2 regions of the Shewanella acanthi genome follow, and region 2 is predicted to be linked to the other one. Evidence: predicted binding sites of a transcription regulator. Region 2 holds the regulator's gene; the other holds the start of a gene.

Region 1 (4,216 bases), 700 kb from region 2:
TTTGTGTGACCATAGGTATCATTAAAGCGTTTAAAGCCAACGATATCAATAAGAAACAATAAGCCTTTAGTGCAGCCTTCCAGCGCTAAATTGAAATGACTGCGGTTGTTAAGTCCGGTCAAACTACAATGCCACGCTAAACGTTCCAAGTGGGCTTTATAGTGGTGCTCGCCACTGTTTTCCTGCGCGGTGACCAGCGCATATTGATTCCCCAAATTAGTCGTAAACTGACTTACGGTATATTTAAGCCAGTATTGTGTTCCATCAGCACGGCTTAACTGCGTCTCCCCCTTAACCTGTTGTCCTCGCTCGATATCGGTTAAGGTTAATTCTGCTAATGCATTCTGCTGACTGAAAAAGGCTAATTCACGCATAGGTACGCCAATACAATCAACGCGATTTCTACCCGTGATCTGTTCAAAGGCCTGATTCACATACTCTACCGTCTGGGTCTGTAAATTGATGAACATGCTTAATTGACGGGACTGCTCTGTGGCACAACGAAACAGACTTAATCGTTCCTCATCCTGATAATGGTTTTTGGTCGCAAGCGTTAACGCCAATTGTCCGGCCATTTCGGTGACGAGATACATTTCACTCTCGCCCCATTGCTCGGTCAATTCACTGCGTTCAATACAAATCACTCCCTCTAATTGACCATTAATGCGAATGGCCACATCTAAGCTTGAAAGCACTTTTGAAGGAGCGAAATAGTTGCCACTAAGCTCGAATAACCGCGGATCAATTTGACTATTACAGGCATCAATATGGCGGTGGGTTTTAAGTTCATTAAGATAATGAGGTAACGATTGCAATGAAGCGGGCCGTTGTAATACCCGAGATTGTAGCGGACCACAGCTGGCAACGGCGGTTTGGCTGTCGGTTTGATGGCAAAATAGCCAGACAGTTGCCGTTACGCCATCGAGTTGCTCTGTTAGCAGCTGCGTTACAAGCTCTGCTGTCTCGACAACATCACCCCGTTGTTTGGCACTCGAATTCACCACTAACGCTAAAATCTGTTGATATTGAAGTCGCTTCACTTAAATTCCTAAAAACGGCCTGCGGTGAACAGTACACCACCTAAATCCCAAGCTAAATTAATGGGATAAGAATTGTTATTATTATCCGATGTTAATGCAGAATACACTAGCCCAATTACGGGGTAATGTTGAAAATAAATTATGAAAATTAGCTAGTTAACAAAATGTTACAGTCCATTCTCGAGCTGAAAAATCATTTTCTCAACACTAACCTCAAAGGTCAGTTTAACCTGCACATTTTGGTTTACCGTTTCAGTTTGCGACTGGGTATTGGGAAACCGAGTCGTAGCCAGTTCAACTATCCGATTGGCATCTGTTGCAGCAGACTCACCGTAAAACTGTAATTCGAGCATGGTATCCTGCTCATCGATAACCGCACCAATATCGACGAAACTTCCACAATCGGTACAGGTATCGTTGACCAACAGTGACTGTTCTTTAATAACCCCATTCATATTCATGTCCTCTTCTTTCACATTTTTGCTCACCGTGCAGGAAAGCTTATCCGCGACTAGCTTTAACGCTTTGCCATTCAGTACAACTCATTATAGGTAATGCGTTAACCTGGGACTTAACTCAGGATCACGACTCTGGCTTAATTCTGCTTATTTATAGCTAACAAGCGGTTTGACTTAGGCTGTAGCAAGTACCGACACTAGATGACGCTGTATGGCAAGTTGCTCAGCAAAATGCATAGGTTGCATTGCTGGACTTTGCAACTGACCACGTTGACGCAGCCGAGTGGTTAAATCGCAATTACTGAGCGCTTCAGTCATGGCCATGGATTCATTACCGCGGATAACCAACGCTTCGGGGCGCAGTGCTTGTTGCAATTGAAATGCCGTTTTGCCCTGTTCACTAAAGACAGCGCTATTATCCACCACGATATCTTTAGCGGATAAATCGGCAATCAGACATTGTTTTGGGGGTAAATCGAATTGCTTTTGTAATTTTTCATCCGTACTGAGCTCCTTCTGAAACTGAAATTGCGCCATATCGCGCGCGTCTGCCGATAAAAGCGACAGCAACAACGCGAATTCCCCCCGCCTGTTATGCTCAATTGCAGCATTAAGGCGTGGGCCAATTTGCACTTCATTGATTAAAGGAACATCGATTTGCATAAAAAAACAACATAAAAACAATTCGTTGTTAGTTAATCGACCAGTTGAACCATAACTTTAGGAAAATTTTATTATTTAGACTTTACATGCTGGGGGAATCTGACTACTATGGCGTCCGCAATTGAGGAGGGGTTCCCGAGTGGCCAAAGGGATCAGACTGTAAATCTGACGGCTCCGCCTTCGAAGGTTCGAATCCTTCTCCCTCCACCATTTGCACTGCAAGAAAATTAAGTAATAAAAGATACTCGTGGAGGGGTTCCCGAGTGGCCAAAGGGATCAGACTGTAAATCTGACGGCTCCGCCTTCGAAGGTTCGAATCCTTCTCCCTCCACCACTTTTATCTTATGTTATTGAGTTGATTGCTACAGCGTTACACTTAAATCCGGCCAAGATTTAAGGGCATCTAATGCCGAGACAATATGTGGAGGGGTTCCCGAGTGGCCAAAGGGATCAGACTGTAAATCTGACGGCTCCGCCTTCGAAGGTTCGAATCCTTCTCCCTCCACCACTTTTCTCTTACTTTTTTGAATCCCACCTGTTAAGACCCTCTATTTAATAAGTTTTTATCTTATTTTAATCGATAAGCTAATTAACAATTCGATGTTGTTTACATTCTGTTAACCCATTGCGCCTAAACATAAAAAACGCCCCTTTCGGAGCGCTATTGCTGTATCAGATATTAAATCGTCCTGGGGCTCAATCAATTAATCGATATTAAGATATTTGTGGGTCTGAATCGATAAACGCCAGTTACGCTCAATACAGACTTTCATGGCAAGCTCGGTCGCCCTCGCCTTTTGACTAATCGGTTGCAGGCAAATGGTTTTTGCTGAAACATCGATGTCTTTTAATAACTCATCGAGCTCAGCGATATGATTCTCTGTTGCAATCGGATGCTTAATTTCATTCGCACGGTTAAGTGCTTGACTTAACACCCGATAACCGCCCTTCATATTCACTTTCGGTGAAACCGTTACCCAAGTTTCCTTGGCACATTTCACCTCAAAGGTACCACTGGTCTCGATTTGAGTTTGATAACCCTCACGGTGGAAAGTGTCGGTTAACTCGCTCAAATCGTACATGCAGGGTTCACCGCCGGTAATAACGATATGTTTTGCGTTAAAGCCCTTCGCGTTAAATGCGGCGATCAAACTCAATGGAGTATGGTTGGCCCAACGTCCAATTGAACCGTCTAGCGCAATCACATCCTCCGGCGCTACGTTATTTTCGGCAAGCAACTCCCAAGTCTGTTTAGTATCACACCAGGCACAACCCACTGGACATCCCTGCAGGCGCAGGAAAATGGCGGGGACTCCGGTAAAGACACCTTCACCTTGAATCGTTTCAAAGACTTCGTTGACTGGGTAATTCATGCTGACGTTCCAATTCGATGGGGCGGCATTTATAGAGGATTTTAGTGCCTGCTGCAAGTATTTACACCCCAATGCCGATGTCGCACTCGTGCTAAGAGTTTTCAAGCTTAGGTGCCTGAGTTAAACTTAGTACTTATTTTTATGTAAAAATTTAAGCGAAATACTATGTCTCAATCGTCAGTTTCAAAAGCCGCGGTAACAAAAGCCGTCGTGGTATTCAGTGGTGGACAGGATTCAACCACCTGCCTGATTCAAGCGCTCACCCAATTCGATGAAGTCCATGGGATAACCTTTGATTATGGCCAGCGGCACCGAGAAGAAATTGACGTTGCAAAAGCCCTCGCTAAGCGCCTCAAAATCACCAGTCATAAAGTGATGGACGTGAGTTTACTCAATGAGCTGGCTATTTCTGCATTGACCCGTGATGCTATTCCAGTCTCCCACGAGCTAATGGAGAACGGTCTGCCCAATACCTTCGTTCCTGGACGTAACATTCTATTTTTAACCTTGGCTGGTATTTATGCCTATCAATTAGGTGCAGATGCGGTGATTACAGGCGTATGTGAAACCGACTTTTCGGGTTATCCTGATTGCCGCAATGATTTTGTCAAAGCGATGCAATCTGCGTTAGTGCAAGGCATGGACAGAAAGCTTGACATTATCACCCCGCTGATGTGGCTAA
Region 2 (4,216 bases):
AGACTCCACGGGCATTTTGTCATCAGCTTCAGCTTCGACCACAGCTTCGATAATGGGCTCTGGCTGATGTTCAACCACGGGTTCTATGTCAACAACGGCGGCTTGACCGAGTTCAGAGGGCAACGGCTCACCCGAACTTAACAATTTTAAGCGAGCAAGCAGACTTGGATCGGCGGGGTCCTGCTGCTCACCCTGTTGGGTCTGGGCGAACATCGTATTGATGGCATCGACAGCCTGCAGAATGATATCCATCAATTCGGCACTGACACTGCGCTTACCGGTACGAAGAAGATCGAAGGTGTTTTCTGCCTCATGGCAGACATCCACCATGGGCGTCAGACTTAAAAAACCTGCGCCGCCTTTAACCGTATGAAAGCCTCTGAAAATCGCATTCAGTAAGTCGGTGTCGTCAGGATTATTTTCAAGGGCAACTAACTGCTCCTGAAGCAGTTCTAAAATCTCACCCGCTTCAATCAAAAAGTCCTGGAGTATCTCTTCATCCACATCAAAAGCCATCAACTTGACTCCCAGTTAGAAACCCAAACTCGATAACAAATCATCCACTTCGTCTTGGCCTGTGACCACATCTTGACGAAGTTCTGCATTCAATATCGGCCCTTCGGCTTCAATATTATTTTTCTGCCTGACAGGACTATCATTTATCGGTTGATCACCAAATACCGTCAGCATAGAGACCAGATTGTTTTCAACTTCCATGACGAGATCGATTACGCGGCGGATCATCTGCCCAGTGAGATCCTGAAAATCCTGCGCCATCAGAATTTGGTTCAGTAATTCGCGCAACCGATTGGAATCCAACTCACTACGGGACATCAAATGCTGCACATCGTGGCAAAGTACTTTAAAGTCACTGAGCGCGATTTCGCGGCGCATCAATTTTTCCCACGACGGCATCACTTGCTGAATATTAGCCGTTAATGCATTCGCCAATGGCAGACACTCTTCCACTGCATCCATGGTTTTATTGGCTGCCTGCTCTGTCATATCAATGACATAGCTTAATCGTTCCTTCGCATCTGGAATTTCAGTATTAGTCAGCTCGACTAAACGGTTATCGACTTGGAAATCCATCAAGGCGCTGTGGAGTTGACGGGTCAATTTACCGACCTCATCAAACAGGTCCCTTTGGAGTGGAGCGGCAAGCTCCCTTAGGAAATCATCGGCTTGAGTCTGTTGTTTAGCGCTTAGCAGTTCAACTAGATGCTGAGCTTGCTCAAGCGAAATGAGCCCTGATGTGTGTGACTTCATAGCTCATCCCTGCTTAAGCAAGTCGTTCGAATATCTTGTCTAACTTCTCTTTTAATGTCGCTGCCGTAAATGGCTTAACCACGTAGCCATTTACCCCAGCTTGAGCTGCGGCAATGATTTGTTCACGTTTAGCCTCTGCGGTTACCATCAACACAGGTAAATGCTTTAGGGAGTCATCTGCACGAATTGCTCTTAATAAATCAATCCCTTGCATCCCTGGCATATTCCAGTCTGTAACCACAAAATCAAAATCCCCTTTCTGCAGCATAGGCAAAGCGGTTGAGCCATCGTCTGCTTCTTGGGTATTGTTAAAGCCCAAGTCTCGCAACAAGTTCTTGATGATACGTCTCATTGTCGAAAAGTCGTCAACGATGAGAATCTTCATATTCTTGTCCAAGGTTTCCTCCGGTGAGCTAACATTTTGAGCTCAAAGTAATAATTATATTATGTCCAGTGCTTGAGCTTGCCTTTGAGTCGCAACATGGCCTGACTTAATATCTGGCTGACACGGGACTCACTTACCTCAAGAATGGCGCCAATTTCTTTTAAATTCAATGCTTCATCGTAGTACAACGACAGAACTAGCGCATCTCTTTCAGGCAATAACTTAATTGCTTCCACCAGCGCGGTATGAAACTGGCTCTCAGCCAATTGCTCAAAGGTGCCATCGCCGACGTGATCCTCGGCGGTTAAGATATCCTCAGAAACGCCAAGATCTTCTATCCCTATGATTTTACCTACAGAAACATCATTGAGAATATGATGGTACTCCGCAAGCGTCATATCAAGTTTTTCGGCGATTTCTGTGTCCCGTGCATCACGACCGAGCACCTGCTCGAGCTCATCGATGGCTTGGGCAACGCGACGATTGTTACGATGGACAGAACGAGGTACCCAATCACCCCGACGGATTTCATCCAGCATCGCCCCGCGAATACGTATGCCGGCAAAAGTCTCAAACTTTGCACCTTTGCCGCCATCAAATTTCGACGATGCTTCTAAGAGGCCCATCATCCCAGCTTGCAGTAAATCATCGAGCTGCACTGAGGCGGGTAATCTGGCGAGCAAATGATGTGCAATTCTTTTAACCAACGGTGCATACTGTTCAACGATAGATGATTTATTGTTTAAACAAGTATACGCAGCGGCTTTATTCACTCGTTTTTTCCTCTTGCATATTTGGTCGCTGAACTAATCGCTCAACGAAAAATTCCAAATGTCCGCCGGGTTGTTGCGGCACAGGCCAGCTCATAATTTTATTTGCCAGTCCCTGATACGCAATCGCCGCTGGAGACTTAGGAAAAGCCTCGACGACTAATTTCTGCTTTCGCACAGATTTACGCAGATTTTCATCAAATGGAATGGTTGCGACAAGTTCAAGTGCGACATCTAAAAATCTGTCGGTCACTTTACTGAGTTTAGCAAATAATTCCATACCTTCGCGCAAACTGCGGACCATATTGGCGACAATTTTGAAGCGGAACACACCATGCTCACGGCTGAGAATTTTAATGAGTGCATAGGCGTCGGTAATTGAGGTAGGCTCGTCACACACCACGATGAGCACGTCCTGCGAGGCGCGTGAAAAACTGAGCACCATATCGGAAATACCCGCTGCGGTATCAACAATTAAAATGTCGAACTGGGTGCGCATTTCACTGAATGCACGAATTAGGCCTGCATGTTGCGCAGGGCTTAACTCCACCATCGCCTGAGTACCTGAGGTTGCTGGCACTATGCCAATCCCCTTAGGGCCACGGACGATAATATCGTCTAATTCCGCATCGCCAGACAATACGTGGGAGAGATTACGTTCAGCGCGGATCCCTAACATGACATCGACGTTTGCTAAGCCAAGGTCAGCATCAAGCACTAACACGCGCTTGCCCTTTTCGGCTAATGCCACAGCAGTATTGATGGATACACTGGTTTTACCCACGCCACCTTTACCACCCGTCACCGCGATTACTTTCACTTTTTCGTTATAGGGTTGATTCATCATACGTAAACCACTTGCTTGATCCAGGGTCATAACTCTACTCAAATGCACAGGTCAAATTATCTGACCACGCTGTGTCTTGTAATGCTTGTTGTTCGGTTCCATCTAATGCCGATAAAGCTTGTTCAGCTAACATAAAGGTATCGGCAACCTTCATATCCTCAGGCACACGCTGCCCATCGGTGACATAACTTAACGGCAGTCCACTTTGGATCAATACACTCAATGCGCCTGCAAGTGATACCGATTCATCGAGTTTAGTCAGTACCACACCAGATAGTGTAATGCGCTTAAAATGATTCACCGCATCCTGCAACACTCGGCGCTGCCCTGTTGCTGACAGTACCAGATAACTCCGGATAGGTATTCTGCTATTTGCAGTTAAATTATCAAGTTGCTGATAAAGACGCATATCACGCTGCCCCATACCCGCGGTATCTATCAATACTAGCTTGCGATTTCTAAACTGATATAGGATCTGCTCTAATTCATTTAAATCATGAGCTTGTTTGACTGGACACCCCATAATCTTGCCGTAGGTCGCCAGCTGCTCATAGGCACCAATTCGGTAATGGTCGGTAGTGATCAAGGCAACTTGATCCGCGCCATGGTGCGCGGCAAAGCGAGCCGCTAATTTGGCAAGGGATGTGGTTTTACCCACACCAGTTGGGCCAACTAAGGCGACTACACCGCCCTGTTTTACAATATCATCACCTTGATTATCCAGCATATTAGCAAGACTTTGCGGCAGAGCGCGCACCAATTCCGCAGGCGTGTAATGCTGACTTAACGCCGCTAATTTTGCCGCGACCGCTGGGGAAAATTCGGCTTCTAACAGTTTGGATTCGAGCATTGCGCCCACGGGGTCGATTCGCTTCTTATGCTCTGACATCAAAGATGACACTTGGTGAGTCAGTAGATTACGTAAAGATGCTAACTCATCACGCA

The links. The regulator FliA, encoded in region 2, starts transcription of late flagellar genes. The targets are predictions, from matches to a motif close to CTAAAGNTNNNNNNNNNNNNGCCGATA.
Region 1: a site for FliA is predicted at 2,196-2,222, ahead of K0H61_RS08600 (VC2046/SO_2500 family protein). Genes of this name have one in related genera too.

The regions. Positions count from the first base shown of each region.
Region 1 covers NZ_CP080413.1:1,957,205-1,961,420, reverse strand. The annotation lists gene K0H61_RS08610 (sensor domain-containing phosphodiesterase) at 1-1,040, opposite strand, end outside; gene K0H61_RS08605 (DUF406 family protein) at 1,208-1,495, opposite strand; gene K0H61_RS08600 (VC2046/SO_2500 family protein) at 1,673-2,161, opposite strand; tRNA gene K0H61_RS08595 (tRNA-Tyr) at 2,287-2,371, shown strand; tRNA gene K0H61_RS08590 (tRNA-Tyr) at 2,411-2,495, shown strand; tRNA gene K0H61_RS08585 (tRNA-Tyr) at 2,585-2,669, shown strand; gene queE (7-carboxy-7-deazaguanine synthase QueE) at 2,866-3,534, opposite strand; gene queC (7-cyano-7-deazaguanine synthase QueC) at 3,700-4,216, shown strand, end outside.
Region 2 covers NZ_CP080413.1:1,254,899-1,259,114, reverse strand. The annotation lists gene K0H61_RS05690 (chemotaxis protein CheA) at 1-516, opposite strand, end outside; gene K0H61_RS05685 (protein phosphatase CheZ) at 532-1,269, opposite strand; gene cheY (chemotaxis response regulator CheY) at 1,283-1,666, opposite strand; gene K0H61_RS05675 (RNA polymerase sigma factor FliA) at 1,714-2,427, opposite strand; gene K0H61_RS05670 (MinD/ParA family protein) at 2,420-3,301, opposite strand; gene flhF (flagellar biosynthesis GTPase FlhF) at 3,306-4,216, opposite strand, start outside.